One region of the Cobetia sp. AM6 genome, then DNA from elsewhere that is predicted to be linked to it. Evidence: predicted binding sites of a transcription regulator. Region 1 holds the regulator's gene; each other region holds the start of a gene.
What was found. The regulator sigma-54, encoded in region 1, starts transcription at its own class of promoters, with help from an activator protein. The targets are predictions, from matches to a motif close to TGGCACNNNNNTTGCTNT.
Positions count from the first base shown of each region.

Region 2: a site for sigma-54 is predicted at 2,950-2,967, ahead of CLAM6_RS08340 (DUF3305 domain-containing protein). Genes of this name have one in related genera too.
Region 3: a site for sigma-54 is predicted at 967-984, ahead of CLAM6_RS02165 (NarK family nitrate/nitrite MFS transporter). Genes of this name have one in related genera too.

Region 1 is NZ_AP021868.1:834,834-839,310, forward strand. It holds gene CLAM6_RS03540 (HPr family phosphocarrier protein) at 1-79, opposite strand, end outside; gene rapZ (RNase adapter RapZ) at 66-1,013, opposite strand; gene CLAM6_RS03550 (PTS sugar transporter subunit IIA) at 1,151-1,621, opposite strand; gene hpf (ribosome hibernation-promoting factor, HPF/YfiA family) at 1,631-1,939, opposite strand; gene CLAM6_RS03560 (RNA polymerase factor sigma-54) at 2,600-4,048, opposite strand; gene lptB (LPS export ABC transporter ATP-binding protein) at 4,282-4,477, opposite strand, start outside.
Region 2 is NZ_AP021868.1:1,951,865-1,956,341, forward strand. It holds gene CLAM6_RS08330 (4Fe-4S dicluster domain-containing protein) at 1-1,067, opposite strand, end outside; gene CLAM6_RS08335 (DUF3306 domain-containing protein) at 1,548-2,333, opposite strand; gene CLAM6_RS08340 (DUF3305 domain-containing protein) at 2,330-2,887, opposite strand; gene CLAM6_RS08345 (formate dehydrogenase accessory sulfurtransferase FdhD) at 3,096-4,031, shown strand; gene CLAM6_RS08350 (helix-turn-helix transcriptional regulator) at 4,031-4,477, shown strand, end outside.
Region 3 is NZ_AP021868.1:471,390-475,866, reverse strand. It holds gene CLAM6_RS02175 (CmpA/NrtA family ABC transporter substrate-binding protein) at 1-34, opposite strand, end outside; gene CLAM6_RS02170 (ANTAR domain-containing response regulator) at 85-660, opposite strand; gene CLAM6_RS02165 (NarK family nitrate/nitrite MFS transporter) at 1,212-2,570, shown strand; gene CLAM6_RS17735 (hypothetical protein) at 2,692-2,859, opposite strand; gene CLAM6_RS02160 (GNAT family N-acetyltransferase) at 3,023-3,472, opposite strand; gene CLAM6_RS17730 (hypothetical protein) at 3,518-3,835, shown strand; gene dbpA (ATP-dependent RNA helicase DbpA) at 3,825-4,477, opposite strand, start outside.

The sequences.
Region 1 (4,477 bases):
CACAGCAATTGACCAGCTTGGTGGCTGCGCGGGCGTGCAGCCCGCGGCGGTTGGTCAGCGTCAGCTCACGAGAGGCCATCGCGATGCTCCTGCTGATGCTCTTGCTGATGCTCTTGCTGACCAATCGTCTCACCCGCGTTGCTCAGCGCGGTATGAATGCCCAGCTCGCGGTGACGCAGGCGCACCTCAGGCAGGCGCTCGGCAAAGTAGCTCGCCAGCTGCTCGCACAGGTAGACGCTGCGATGCTGGCCGCCGGTGCAGCCCACGGACACCGTCAGGTAGCTGCGGTTGCTGTCCTGATAGGCGGGCAGCCAGCGTTCCAGCCAGCCAGCGATATCGTCATGCATCGCCTGGACGGTGGGGTAGCGCTGCAGGAATTCGGCCACGCTGTCATCGCGACCGGTATCGCCGCGCAGATTGATATCCCAGTACGGGTTGGGCAGGCAGCGGGCATCGAACACCATGTCGGCGTCGGTCGGCACGCCATGCTTGAAGCCGAAGGATTCAAAGGTCAGCGTCAGGTGGCGGGAGCTGTGCTGGGCGACCTGCTCGGTGATCCGCGAGCGCAGGTCGTGCACGCTCAGGTTGGTCGAGTCGATGACCAGATCGGCCTTCTGGCGAATGGGAGCGAGCGTCTTCTGCTCGATCTCGATGGCCTCGGCCAGGGTGTGGTCATTGTCGCGCGTCAGAGGGTGACGACGACGGGTCGCTGAGTAGCGTTCCAGCAGCACTCGCGAATCGGTGGTCAGGTAGACGACCTGCACGTCCATGCCGCTCTGGCGGACGTTGTCGAGCAATTCGGGGAAGCGGGTCAAGGCTTCCGGCAGGTTGCGGGCATCGATGGAGACCGCGATGCGCCGGCGCGCCGGGCTGTCCTTTTCGAGCTGATCGACCAGTGGCGCCAGCAGCATGCCGGGCAGATTGTCGATGGCGTAGTAGCCAATGTCTTCCAGCGCCTGGAGAGCGATGGATTTCCCGGAGCCGGAGCGGCCGCTGATGATCACGATCTTCATGAAGTGCTCTCCAAGGGCGAGGTCAACGTCGAAAGAATGCAGGGGTGGGGCAGAGGGCTGCCCGCTATCAGTGCGCTGTACATCGGCCGATGGGAGGCCAGCAAGACGAAAGCCCGGACGATGTCCGGGCCTGTCATTCAGCGCGCCGGTAATTCGGCGATGGCTTGGGTCAATGCCTCAAAGAGTGCACGCTGGCTGTCTGCCTGGCGCAGGGCCGAGCGATTGGTCGGGGAATTGAGCAATTCCGCGACCTGCCCGAGCAGCGTCAGATGGGTCTCATCCGCTTCCTCAGGCACCAGCAGCACGAACAGCAGATCGATGGGTTCTCCGTCGATGGCATCGAAGTCGATGGGTTCACCGAGCTTCAGAAACGCAGCGATTGGCGTCTTGCAATGCGGGCTGCGTGCATGGGGCACGGCCACACCGTGGCCAATGCCGGTCGACCCCAGTCTCTCGCGCCCGATCAGGCGCGAGAAGACTTCCTGGCTATCCAGGCTGGGAATGTTCTGTGCGATGAAGGTGCTGAAGAATTCAAGCACCCGCTTCTTGCTCCCCCCGGGGACACCGTAAAGCGTGCGCTCGGGGGGAAGGATCTGATCAAGTGTCATGGCTGAAGGTCAACGGGTCCCGGTGCCCTGAGAGCGAGCCTGGGACTTTTCCTTGTGTTTGACCAGCTGGCGATCCAGCTTGTCGGCGAGCGCGTCGATGGCAGCGTACATGTTGGGGTCTTCTGCCAGGGCGTGGAGGTCAGCGCCTGCCGCGTGCAAGGTGCAGGCAGCCTGCTGGCGCTCCTTCTCGATCGACAGTGTCACCTGAACATTGGTGATGTTGTCGTAATGCCGTTCGAGGCGAGCGAGCTTCTCGTTGACGTAATCGCGGAGAGGATCGGTAAGTTCCACATGATGCCCGGTGATATTCACTTGCATGGACACGCTCCTTTATCCAGCGGGTTGCCATTCAATTGTAACCCTTTTTGACTACGAGCAAACCCTGATCGGACGCTCTGCAACAGGCTTGACGGCCACCGTCTGGCGATGTTTTCGCACCCTTGCCAGTGGCGTCAGATGTCGTGAGCGTCTGTACCGACAATGCCCAAGCTTTGCGCAAAGATCAACGCTGCGCTGCATCGTGGCTCAGTGCTTGTCTTCAACTCAGTGAGGGGTAACGGAGTGGACTTCAAGGGCACGTCTGGTGGGTGGTGCGTGAAAGACGCGCAAGAAGGCGGGTTTTCGTCGCCAATCCCTGCATGTACGTCGCCTTTCAGGCGCTTCGATTGAGTGGAGCAAGCGGCGTTTTGGGAGGTTGTCCGGGTGTCATCCAGGTGCAATACGCGCAAAAGTGACTTTAAAAACATGCGATTGACGGTGAATGACGCTGCCGGAACGGCGGTTTTTTACCGTCATCCTGCGCGCCGTCATGGCCCATGACGGGCAATTGACGAGCGGTTGACGGGATGACAGAGCGCGCGACAGGCGCACCGCTGCCCGCGAAGTCAGAGGCTGATGAGCGGAAAATCCAGCGCTTGAGGTTGGCGGCGGCTGCCATTGTGGAGGTGAGAGCAGGGCATGGCAGCCGCAGGTGACGGGTCAGGCCAGACGCTTGCGCTCGCTGGAGGACGGGATGCCCATCGCTTCGCGATACTTGGCCACGGTACGGCGTGCGACCTCGATGCCATCGCTGGCGAGCAGATCGACCAGCCGTGAGTCGGAGAGAGGCTTGCGGGCCGGCTCTTCCGCGATCAGCTTGCGGATGCGGGCACGAATGGCGGTGCTTGAGTGGGCGTCGCCACTGCCGCTGCCACCGACCTGGCTCGAGAAGAAGAACTTGAGCTCGAAGACGCCGCGCGGGGTGTGGATGTACTTCTGGGTCGTGACCCGCGAGATGGTCGATTCGTGCATCTCGACCACTTCGGCGATGTTGGCCAGAATCAGCGGCTTCATGCCTTCCTCGCCTTGCTCGAGGAAGTCGATCTGGCGCGCCATGATCTCGCGGCCGACCTTGAGCAGGGTGTCATTGCGCGATGACAGGCTCTTCATCAGCCAGCGGGCTTCCTGCAGGTTGTCCTTGAGGAAGGTATTGTCGGCGGACTTGTCGGCACGCTTGATCAGCGCGGCGTATTCCGGCTGGATGCGCAGCTTGGGTAGCGCTTCCGGGTTGAGCTCGACCTGCCAGCCGTGGCGGGTATGGCGCACCAGCAGATCAGGGATCACGTAATCGCTGGCGGGCTCGCCCCAGGCGGATGCCGGGCGCGGGTCGAGCGCGCGCACCAGGCGAATGACGTGGTCCAGCTCGTCATCATCAAGGCTCAGGCGGCGCTTGAGCAGCTTGCGGTCATCGTTGCCCAGTGCCTCGAGGAATTGACGTACCAGGCGGCGCGCCTGCGCCAGCAGCGGCAGATCATCCGGCAGCAGTGCCAGTTGCAGCAGCAGGCATTCGCGCAGATCACGGGCGAAGACGCCGGTCGGGTCGAACTGCTGCAGACGCAACAATACCTGCTCGAGCTCGGAGGCCTTGAGGCCGGGCAGGCCCTGGCCGCGCAGGCCATCGACCAGCTCATCGAGTGACAGACTCAGATAGCCGGCACCGTCGACGGCATCGATCAGGCTCTCCGCCATCTGGCGTTCACGGCCATCGAGGTCGGTCATCGCCAGCTGCCAGCGCAGGTGGTCCTGCAGGCTCTCGACACTGGTATTGCGATCGAAGTCCGGCCCTTCTTCACTCCCGCTGCCACTGCCGGAGCTGGTCAGGCTACCGGCGTGGTCCTGGTAGAGGTCCGACCAGTCACTGTCGAGGGGGTATTCCTCGGGAATCTCGCTCGAGGAGTCGGCAGTGGAGATCTCGCTCGAATCCTGTGTCTCGACGACATCCAGCGACTCGTAGTCCTCGTCGAGCTCCAACATGGGGTTGGACTCGAGGGCTTGCTGAATCTCCTGACGCAGGTCGAGCGTCGACAGCTGCAGCAGCTGGATCGCTTGCTGGAGCTGCGGCGTCATGGTCAGCGAGGTGCCGAGGCGGAGTTGCAGGGTGGGTTTCATGGAGTCAGTCAATTCACGGCAAAGGAACGTGCTTACTACGCTATACCGTGACTCGGGGCACTGACAAGAGGTTGTCGTGAATATTCAAGCAACTTGCATGCCATGTTTCCACCAAGGTGGTATGGACGTCATGCATGCGTCTGATGTCAGACATGAAAAAGCCGCTACGCGATAAAATCACGCAGCGGCTTTTGAAGCTTTCGCCTCCGGTGGGCTCAGCGCAGCCGCTGACCCTAGAGCGTGAACTCGTGGCCCAGGTAGACGTCGCGCACCTGCTGGTTGGCCAGGATGGAGTCCGCATCACCGTGGGCGATGATCTGGCCATCGCCGACGATATAGGCGGTGTCACAGATATCGAGTGTCTCGCGCACGTTGTGGTCGGTGATCAGCACGCCGATGCCACGATCGCGCAGTTGGCGCACGATGCTC
Region 2 (4,477 bases), 1.1 Mb from region 1:
AGTGCGAGAGCGGCCAGCCACTCGTCGTGCCCGGTGGCGGAGATTTCCTCGAGGGTGATATCGAGGCAGCGCTCTTGGTCGACACTCGCCAGGGCAGTCTGCGAGGCAGGGGATTGCTCCAGGCGATAGCGCAGCAGCGGGTAGAGGCCACCGCCATCCTGATAGCGCTCCAGCAGGCGCTGGATCTGCTCCATGCGCTGCTCGGCCGGGGGCTGGGTGAAGCTCAGCGCGCCGGTCGGGCAGGCGCTGACGCAGCTGGCCGCGCCGTGGCACAGGTAAGGGTCGATCTCGATATGCGCATTGCGACGACCGGCCACCGAGAAGATGGCATCGGCGCTGCACGACGACAGGCAACGCGTACAGCCGATATTGCCGGCACTGGAGTGCGCGCAGGTATCGAGATTGACGGTCACGTAATTCGGTTTGTCGAAGTTGCCGATCAGACCCGCGAACTGCATGGCCCAGGCGGTCAGCTGTGACAGTGATTCCTGAGAGGCCTCAGCATCGGCGACCAGCTGATCCAGCTCGGCGATGACGTCCGCGCCGGCTTGCAGATAGCCGGGCGGTGGCAGTTCCGCCTGGTTGAGCGGCTGGCTGGACAGGTCGGCGATCAGGTCGAAATGGGTCGCGCTGCCAGCACCTTGCGGCACCAGCGCGGCAGCCAGATTGACGCCATCACTGGCAAGGCTGAACTGGCCGAGGTGACCGCTCAGCGCGAGCATGTCACGCGGGGCACTGTGCACAGGCAGCGACTCACTGGCGGCGAGATGCTGTTCATCCATCGTCACCAGCGCACTGTTGTCCTGCTCACTGATCAATAGTGCCAGCGGCAGCTGAGCGGTGGCCGGCAGGCGGGACAGCAGACTCGCCAGTGCTCGCACTCGTGCTTCGCTGCCGATGATCACGGTGCGTCCCTGACTGTGATAGCGGATGGGGGCGCTACCGGCATCCGTCGCCAACAGCGGCAGACTTGAGGCAGGCGAGCCACCCATGGCGGATGACAGGGCGCGTTGGCGTGCTTGTTGATTGAGGGCGCGCTGAGCGCTCTCGAGGCTTGAGCTGAGCATCCTCATCCTTATTCGGTCGTGGCGGACCTTGCATGCAAGCTGCCGTCAGGTGGCAGGCGGATGATGCAGGTCCCGGTCGTCGCTGATTCTCGCGGTCTCTCGCGGTCAGAGCCGGGTCGGCGATCGACAGTCGTTCAGTGGGGGATTCATGACAGGCCAACCATCTTTGCATGCTGTTGATGACATTGCCGTTTTCACGCCCGGCGAGAAGAGGGGCGCGGTCAGGTCGCGCAGGCACTCATCAGCGCAGGCGGTTGACGCCAGTCATCATCTTCAAGGGTTGGCATGTCATGCTGAATCTTGCATGTGCGTTGCAGTCAGTGCGCCTTGATGAGGCGCGTCAGGGTGACCCATGAGGCATCAGGATGACCTCGGTCAGACGTATCCGGCTTACTCGTGGGCCATAATGACGCATGTTGATTGTGCGGCGCGTCATCCTGACGCCCTGGCGCTGGAGGCGTCTGTGGGGCCAGCCCCGGCTCACGGCTTGTGGCGGACGCCGCCGACATCATCTGACGCGGGAGCTGGCTCGCGCGAGTCTTCTGCTCGTATCGCTTGCGGGTCAGGCGACTCGACTATCTCGTCGCTGGGCGTCGCGTGTGACTCGCCCACTGGCGCCTCACCGTCAGGCGCCTGCTCAGCGATCTGGTCGTCTGTCTCCTGCGCCGTATCCGCCTGGGGTGTCTCGCTTGCCTCACCGAGCTTTTCCAGGCCTTCTTCGACCTTGCGGGTCCAGCTGCGCAGCGTGTCGGCGACACCTTCGGCGAGCGGGCGCATCTGGGAGAAGTCCTGGTCGTAGTCATCCAGCCCATCGCGCACCGAGTGCTCGCCCCCCATGAAGATGCGTCGCAGCGCACGCTGGCGTAGCGCCGGGTCCACGCCGCTCTGCATGAAGGCGCTGATGTCGGCGTCTGGGGTCAGGGTGTCCGGGTCTGGCAGCTCGATGACTGGCACTTCAGCGTTGTCAGCGTCTGCTGCCTGCTGATCGCTCTCGGCGGTTGCCTGCTCTGCTGCCTGCTCTGCTGCCGAGGAGGGGCTATCGCCGCTCAGGGATTCGTGCTGCGAGCCGCGCGCTGCAGGGGTGTCAGCGCTACTTTCAGAGGCGACTCCCACCTGTGACGGCGGAAGGCTGTCGGCTTTACTCACCTCGGTGCTGTCCGGCTGTGACAGTTGGTCTTCACGGCGGCTGTCGCCTTGCTTGCGGCGTGACCAGCGCGAGAACAGGCCTTCATGGGCAGGGCTTGCGTTGTCGTCGTGCTGGCTCATGACGTGCTTTCCGTACCATCACCGGGCTGATGAGTCTTGTTGGGCGTCACGGCGTGCTGCTCTGCCTGACTGGCGCGCCCGGCGCCCTTGCGTTTCTTCTTCTTGCCTTCGTCGAGTCGTTCGCCGTGACGCGCGAGGTAGGCTTCCAGCCACACCATCAAGGCCGGGGGCATCGGCACATCCAGCACCAGCTGGTCGCCATCCATCCAATGCGATGCTACCTCCTGACAGGCCGTCACCACGCGGGGCTGCATGCCGTCGGCTTCACGCTCATCGCATTGGACGAACAGGCGCGGCTGCTCGCAGCGCAGGTTGTAGCGGTAATCGGTGCGCTCGGTGAGGTGAAGCTGCAGCGGCAGGATGCGGCGATGCGCTACTTCATCAGCGGCGGCAGGCTCCGCTACGTGCGATTCCGTCTCTGGCGTTGCAGAGGGCGAGAGGTCGGCAATCCGCCAGGTGTCGATGCTGAAACGCCCCAGTTTCTGCGTGGTGGGCGCCAGGGTGACGCTCAACCAGCGGGTGTCGTCACTGCGGGGAGGGATGGATTCAGACATGGCTTCCTTGTTCACTGCTGTACCCGCAAGCGGGTCTGAAAAGAATGCTGCGATGGTGCTGGTGTGCAAGATACATGCCGGCGCATGCGATATCAGGGTTACCGTCAGTCAGTGCGGGGACAGCTCTGCCATCAGACTGGTACTCTACGGCGATTCAGCGCAAGAATTGCCATTCCAACCGGCTCGATCAGGGAGACCCGAGTTCATGATGCCCTCTGCACGGCCAGCGATCAGTCGCGCCACACTACCCACTACGCTGGACATCGAAGTCATGGATGAGCGCGGTGAGCGCCATCAGCAGTCCATTGCCGCCGAGCGCTCGCTGACCATCTATCTCAATCGTCGCGAGATCGTCACCTTGATGACCCTGGGTGCCGAACCTGAGGCGCTGGTGGCCGGTTATCTGCGCAATCAGGGACTGCTGGGTGAGCTTGAGGACCTCGAAGCGCTGCAGGTGGATTGGGAAGTCGAGAGCGCCTCGGTGGTGACGCGTCATCTACCCGAGGATATCGAGCAGCGCCTCGGCAAGCGCACCGTGACTACCGGCTGTGGGCAGGGCACGGTATTCGGCAATCTGCTGGAGCGCCAATCACTGGCTGCGCTGGATGCAGGCCCCTTCAGTCAGGCCCTGTTGTATCGCCTGCTGGAGGCGCTGGCGGCGCACAACGCGACTTATCGCAAGGCCGGCGCGGTTCACGGCTGCGCCCTGTGTCGGGATGATGAAGTGCTGGCGTTCATCGAGGATGTCGGCCGCCACAACGCCGTCGATACGCTGGCGGGGCTGAGCTGGTTGGCGCCCCTGAGTGATGATGCCAGTGATTATCAGGGGGCCAACATCTTCTACACTACCGGTCGTCTGACTTCCGAGATGGTACTGAAGGTGGCTCAGGCGGGGATCTCGGTGCTGGTCTCGCGTTCCGGCGTCACGCAGAAGGGAGTGGAGCTGGCGGAACGCTTTGGCGTGCTGTTGATCGCGCGCGCCAAGGGGCGCCACTTCCAGGCGGTGGACCCTGCCGGGCGGCTGGTGCTGGATGCCATCCCGCCGCTGCGTGCCGGCGACGCTCTCAAATCATCGCGCCATGACGCGTCAGGCAAGCCATCTTCAGCAGATGGCGCAGCCGGACATGACAAGGGGGCGCAGTGATGAGTCGTCTTTCTTCGCCGCTGGGCGTCATACCCTCACAGGGCTTTTCCTCTGAACTCGGCGCACCTTCGGGCGGCTCTACCGCTGAGTCTTCAGGCGAGGCCCTGAATGCGGCCACCGGCCGGCAGGCTCCGGTTCCCCACGACAACCCCTTTCTGACGGTGCAGGAAGTCGCGCGCCTTCTGCACCTCAACGAGAAGAAGATCTATCAGCTGGCCAGTGACGGCACCATGCCGGCGACCAAGGTGACCGGCAAGTGGCTCTTTCCGCGGCGCCTGGTGGAGCAATGGATTCTCGAGTCCAGCCATCATGGTGTGCTGGCGGATCGCCTGATGATCACCGGCAGTGATGACCCGCTGCTGGCCGCGCTCTCCATGCGTCTCAATCAGCAGCATGCCGGTAGCGCCTTCTATGGCATGAGCGTCACCGGCACGCGTCTGGGGCTT
Region 3 (4,477 bases), 360 kb from region 1:
GCTGATGGCCATTCAGGGGTACATCTGTGGGCATCACGCACACCTCTTGAACGATCGAGAGAGAAGGACAGTACGGCGACCGGCTCAGCGCCGACGCGCGGCCTTGAGCAGCTCATCGGCCAGCTCATGCAGGGCCAGGCGCCGGTTCATGGCGGTCTTGCGCAGGTATTGGTAGGCGGCATCTTCACTGAGCCCGCGCGTCTCCATCACCACGGCCTTGGCGCGATCGACGCTGCGCCGCTGCACCAATGTGGTCTGGGTACGGTTGAGCTCCCCCTTGAGCGCACGGTGCGCCTCGAAGCTGGTGATGGCGACCTCGACCATGCTGCGCACCATCGCTGGTATAACGTGGTCCACCACATAGGCCGAGACACCGGCGCCTGCCGCCTCACGCACGAGGTCCGGGGCATCTTCACTGGCCAGCATGATCATCGGCTTGGGATAGCGTCGCCCCAGCTGGCCGAGATGCTCCAGGGTGTCGCGGCTGGGCAGGTCGGCGTCGATGATCACCGCATCGGGCTGATGCTGCTCGACCAGCGCGTGCAGGTCCTCGTGCTCGTCAACGCGCAGCGCCACCTCGAAGCCGGCGCTCAATAGCGCCTGCTCCAGCGCGGCGGAGCGCTCACTGCGGACATCGACGATCAGCACGGTCACGGGCATGTCAGGTTTCCTTGGGTCGGGCATGAGACTTGCCGTACACCCAAGCAGGATTCGTGCCGCAATCTGGTGCAACCCTGCGGTTAAAGGCCTTCAGAGCGGCCGAGCCGAAAGCGTCGCTGCACTGCAATGAGGCATGCGCCTTGCCGACCCTCCCAGCGCCATCTTCGTGCGCCAGACTGGTACCTCGCGCCTTGCTGACGCACCGCCAGCGCGCACCCAGCCCTAGACACCGCCTGCACGTGCCAACCTATTGTCCTCGCCAAGCCATTGATCTTCTGGGACTTGTCCCGCCCACACCCCCGCAACTGGCGCGCTACTTGCTTTGTTCCTGTCACTTGCCGCACAGACGCTCTGCTGCCGGCAACCATGGCATCACCGACTGCTGCCATCGCTATCCATGACGTGGACCAGGCTCTTCGGAGTACGAGTGCGTCGAACCAGGCCCCTCAATGACGAGGCGCCCTTGCTGTCGTTCATTCACAGCCGTTCGACCACTCGCCGAGCACACCTGACTTCGTGCCCGGCACCGACGCTGAATCAGGAGCCCACTCATGGATATCCGCAACAAGGCCAGCCGCATCCGGCTGTTCAGCTTCAACACCCCGCAAATGCGCGCTTTCCACATGTCGTGGTTCGCCTTCCACGTCTGCTTCTTCGGCTGGTTCGGCATCGCGCCGCTGATGGCCGTGGTACGTGACGACCTCGGCCTGACCAAGACCCAGATCGGCAACACCATCATCGCCTCCGTCGCCATCACGGTGATCGTGCGCCTCGCCATCGGCGTGCTGTGTGATCGCATCGGGCCACGCAAGGCCTACACCTGGCTCTTGTGCCTCGGCTCGCTGCCGGTGATGTGCATCGGCTTCGCCGACAGCTTCGAATCCTTCTTTCTGGCCCGTCTGGCCATCGGTGCCATCGGCGCTTCCTTCGTCATCACCCAGTACCACACCTCCGTGATGTTCGGCCCCAACGTGGTCGGCACCGCCAACGCCACCACCGCGGGCTGGGGCAACCTGGGCGGCGGCACCACCCAGATGCTGATGCCGCTGGTGATGGCCGGCCTGCTGATGCTGGGCGTCGAGCAGACCCTGGGCTGGCGTCTGGCGATGGTCGTGCCGGGCATCGTGCTGTTCCTGACCGGTATCGCCTACTACTTCTTCACCCAGGATGCACCGGACGGCAACTTCAGCGAGCTGCGTGAGCGTGGTGAGCTGCCCAAGGCCGAGAAGGAATACAGCATGCGCGCCACCTTCGGCGCGGCGGCACGCGACATTCGCGTCTGGGCCCTCTTCCTCGTCTATGGCGCCTGTTTCGGGGTCGAGCTGACCATCAACAACGTCGCCGCCATCTACTTCTTCGATCACTTCGATCTCGACCTCGCCACCGCCGGTCTCATCGCGGGGCTGTTCGGCCTGATGAACCTGTTCGCCCGCACCCTGGGCGGCGTGTTCTCCGACCTGTTCGCCCGCCAGTCCGGCCTCAAGGGCCGCGTGCGCTGGCTGTTCATCGCGCTGCTGTGTGAAGGCGTGGCGCTGGTCGGCTTCGCCCAGATGGAAACCCTCGCGGTCGCCATCGGCATCATGCTGGTCTTCAGCCTCTTCGTGCAGATGGCGGAAGGCGCGACCTTCGGTATCGTGCCCTTCGTCAATCGCAAGGCACTCGGCGCGGTCGCCGGTATCGTCGGCGCGGGCGGCAACGCAGGCGCGGTCGCCGCGGGCTTCCTGTTCCGCAGTGAGGAGCTGACCTACCAGGAAGGCCTGATGTACCTGGGCATGGGCGTGATCGTGATCTCGCTGTTCGCACTGCTGGTGCGCTTCAGCGCCGCCACCGAGGCCGAGGAAAGCCGCGCCTACGACGCCGCCGTCGCGGACCGCAAGCAGCAGAGCGAGCAGCAGCCCGCCTCGGCATAAGCGGATTGCTTTCTCCCCGAGCCAGACACAAGAAGGCCCCGCCTCATGGGAGGCGGGGCCTTCTTGTGTCTGGCGACAGCTCAGGTCAGCGGCGACTCATCGCGGCGCTGGCATCCGAGCCTCAGCTATCGGTGGCGTTCTCGACGCTATCACCGGCTTCCTCGACGGCGTTGTCCATCTTCTCACCGGCCTTCTCCATCGGGCCTTCGTCCTCGCAACCGGCGAGCGACAGGCCACCGAGACCGAGCATGGCAATCATCAGCGAACTACCCAGAGTCTTGAGCTTCATGATGTCTCTCCTTGAATCATCGGTCGGAATGACGCGACAGCTGCCATCACACTCAGGCTGCCACGTGGTGTTACCCATGACATGGAGCTGGAGCCTTGCCGTTTCAAGGGTCACGCAACGCCGAGTTGCCTGTTGCTGATCAAAACCAACCGCTCAAGGCTGCTCAGATACCCAGCTCAGAGAAGGTATCGGGAAACTGCACTTCACCGCCCAGCCCCTCCAGATAGTCCGGCAGCAGCTCGAAGGCGACGAAGGAACCCGGCACGTCGTCATGATGGCAGTAGAGCCCGTAATGACCCGCCGGATGAAAGCCCAGGTGGGTATAGAAATCCGCATGGCCTGCCGCCACCACGGCCCCCGCCCCCAGCAGCCGGCAGCGCTTGACCGCCGAGATCACCAGCCGCTTGCCGATGCCGTGACGCTGATGCTGGGGCAGCACCGCCAGCGGCGCCAACGCCATCAGCACGCGGTCCGGGTAGCCGGAAAGCTCCACCCGCGACACCATCACATGCCCCAGCAGGCCGCCCTCGCCTTCGCTGAGGTGGCGGCCGGTCTCCGGGTCGGTGACACGCTCGGCCACCAGCGAGATCTGCGCCAGATTGCCTCGACGCAATCTGTCACCCAGGCGCGCTTCACGATGGCCGGCAAAGACGGATTCATGAATGCGGTAGATGCGCTCATGATCAATGAGACGTTCTTCACGAATGCGAAGATTATCGACGGCGTTGGCAGTCATCACGAGGTACCGAATCAGCGCCCTGATGGCCAGGGACGTTACCTCAAGCTTAGCCACCGCCCGCAGCGGCTGCGAGCGTCAATCTGCTGCTCAAAAAGCACGATGCCCGCCGTGGTGGCGGGCATCGCTTGGGGTGATATCAAGGTCGCATGGCAGATGAAAAGCCTGGTTCAGCCCCTCTCAGACATGTCGCCGATACCGGTCAGGCGCGTCACCGACGCCGCCCGCCTCAGCTCTTGAGACGACGCGCGCGGAAGGAGCGCCCCTTGAGCTTGCCATTCATCAGCTGGGTGAGTGCCGACTTGGCGACATCACGCTCCACGGCGAGGAAGGTGGTCCGCGCCAGTACCTTGATCTTGCCGATCTTGCTGCCTTCCAGGCCGCCGTCACCGGTCAGCGCGCCGAGGATATCACCGGGGCGCAGCTTGTCCTTCTTGCCGCCGTCGATCTGCAGCGTCGCCATGCGCGCATGGAACGGCTCACGCGTCAGCATGCTTTTCGAGGGCAGCGGCTCGGCTTCCAGCGTCTGCTCGAGGAATTCGCCCAGCTTGGTCAGGCGATAGTCTTCCTTCTCGGTGTACAGCGTGCAGGCGATGCCGGAGCTGCCGGCGCGGCCGGTACGCCCGACACGGTGCACGTGAGCGTCGAGATCACGCGCGATCTCGTAGTTGAACACCGCGTCCAGCGCTTCGATATCCAGCCCGCGCGCCGCGACGTCAGTGGCCACCAGAATCGAGGTGCTCTTGTTGGCGAACATCACCAGTGTCTGGTCACGCTCGCGCTGTTCGAGATCACCGTGCAGCGCCATGGCGCTGAAGCCGTGCTCATTGAGCGCGTCGCTGACTTCCTGCGCCTGACGCTTGGTGTTGCAGAACACCACGC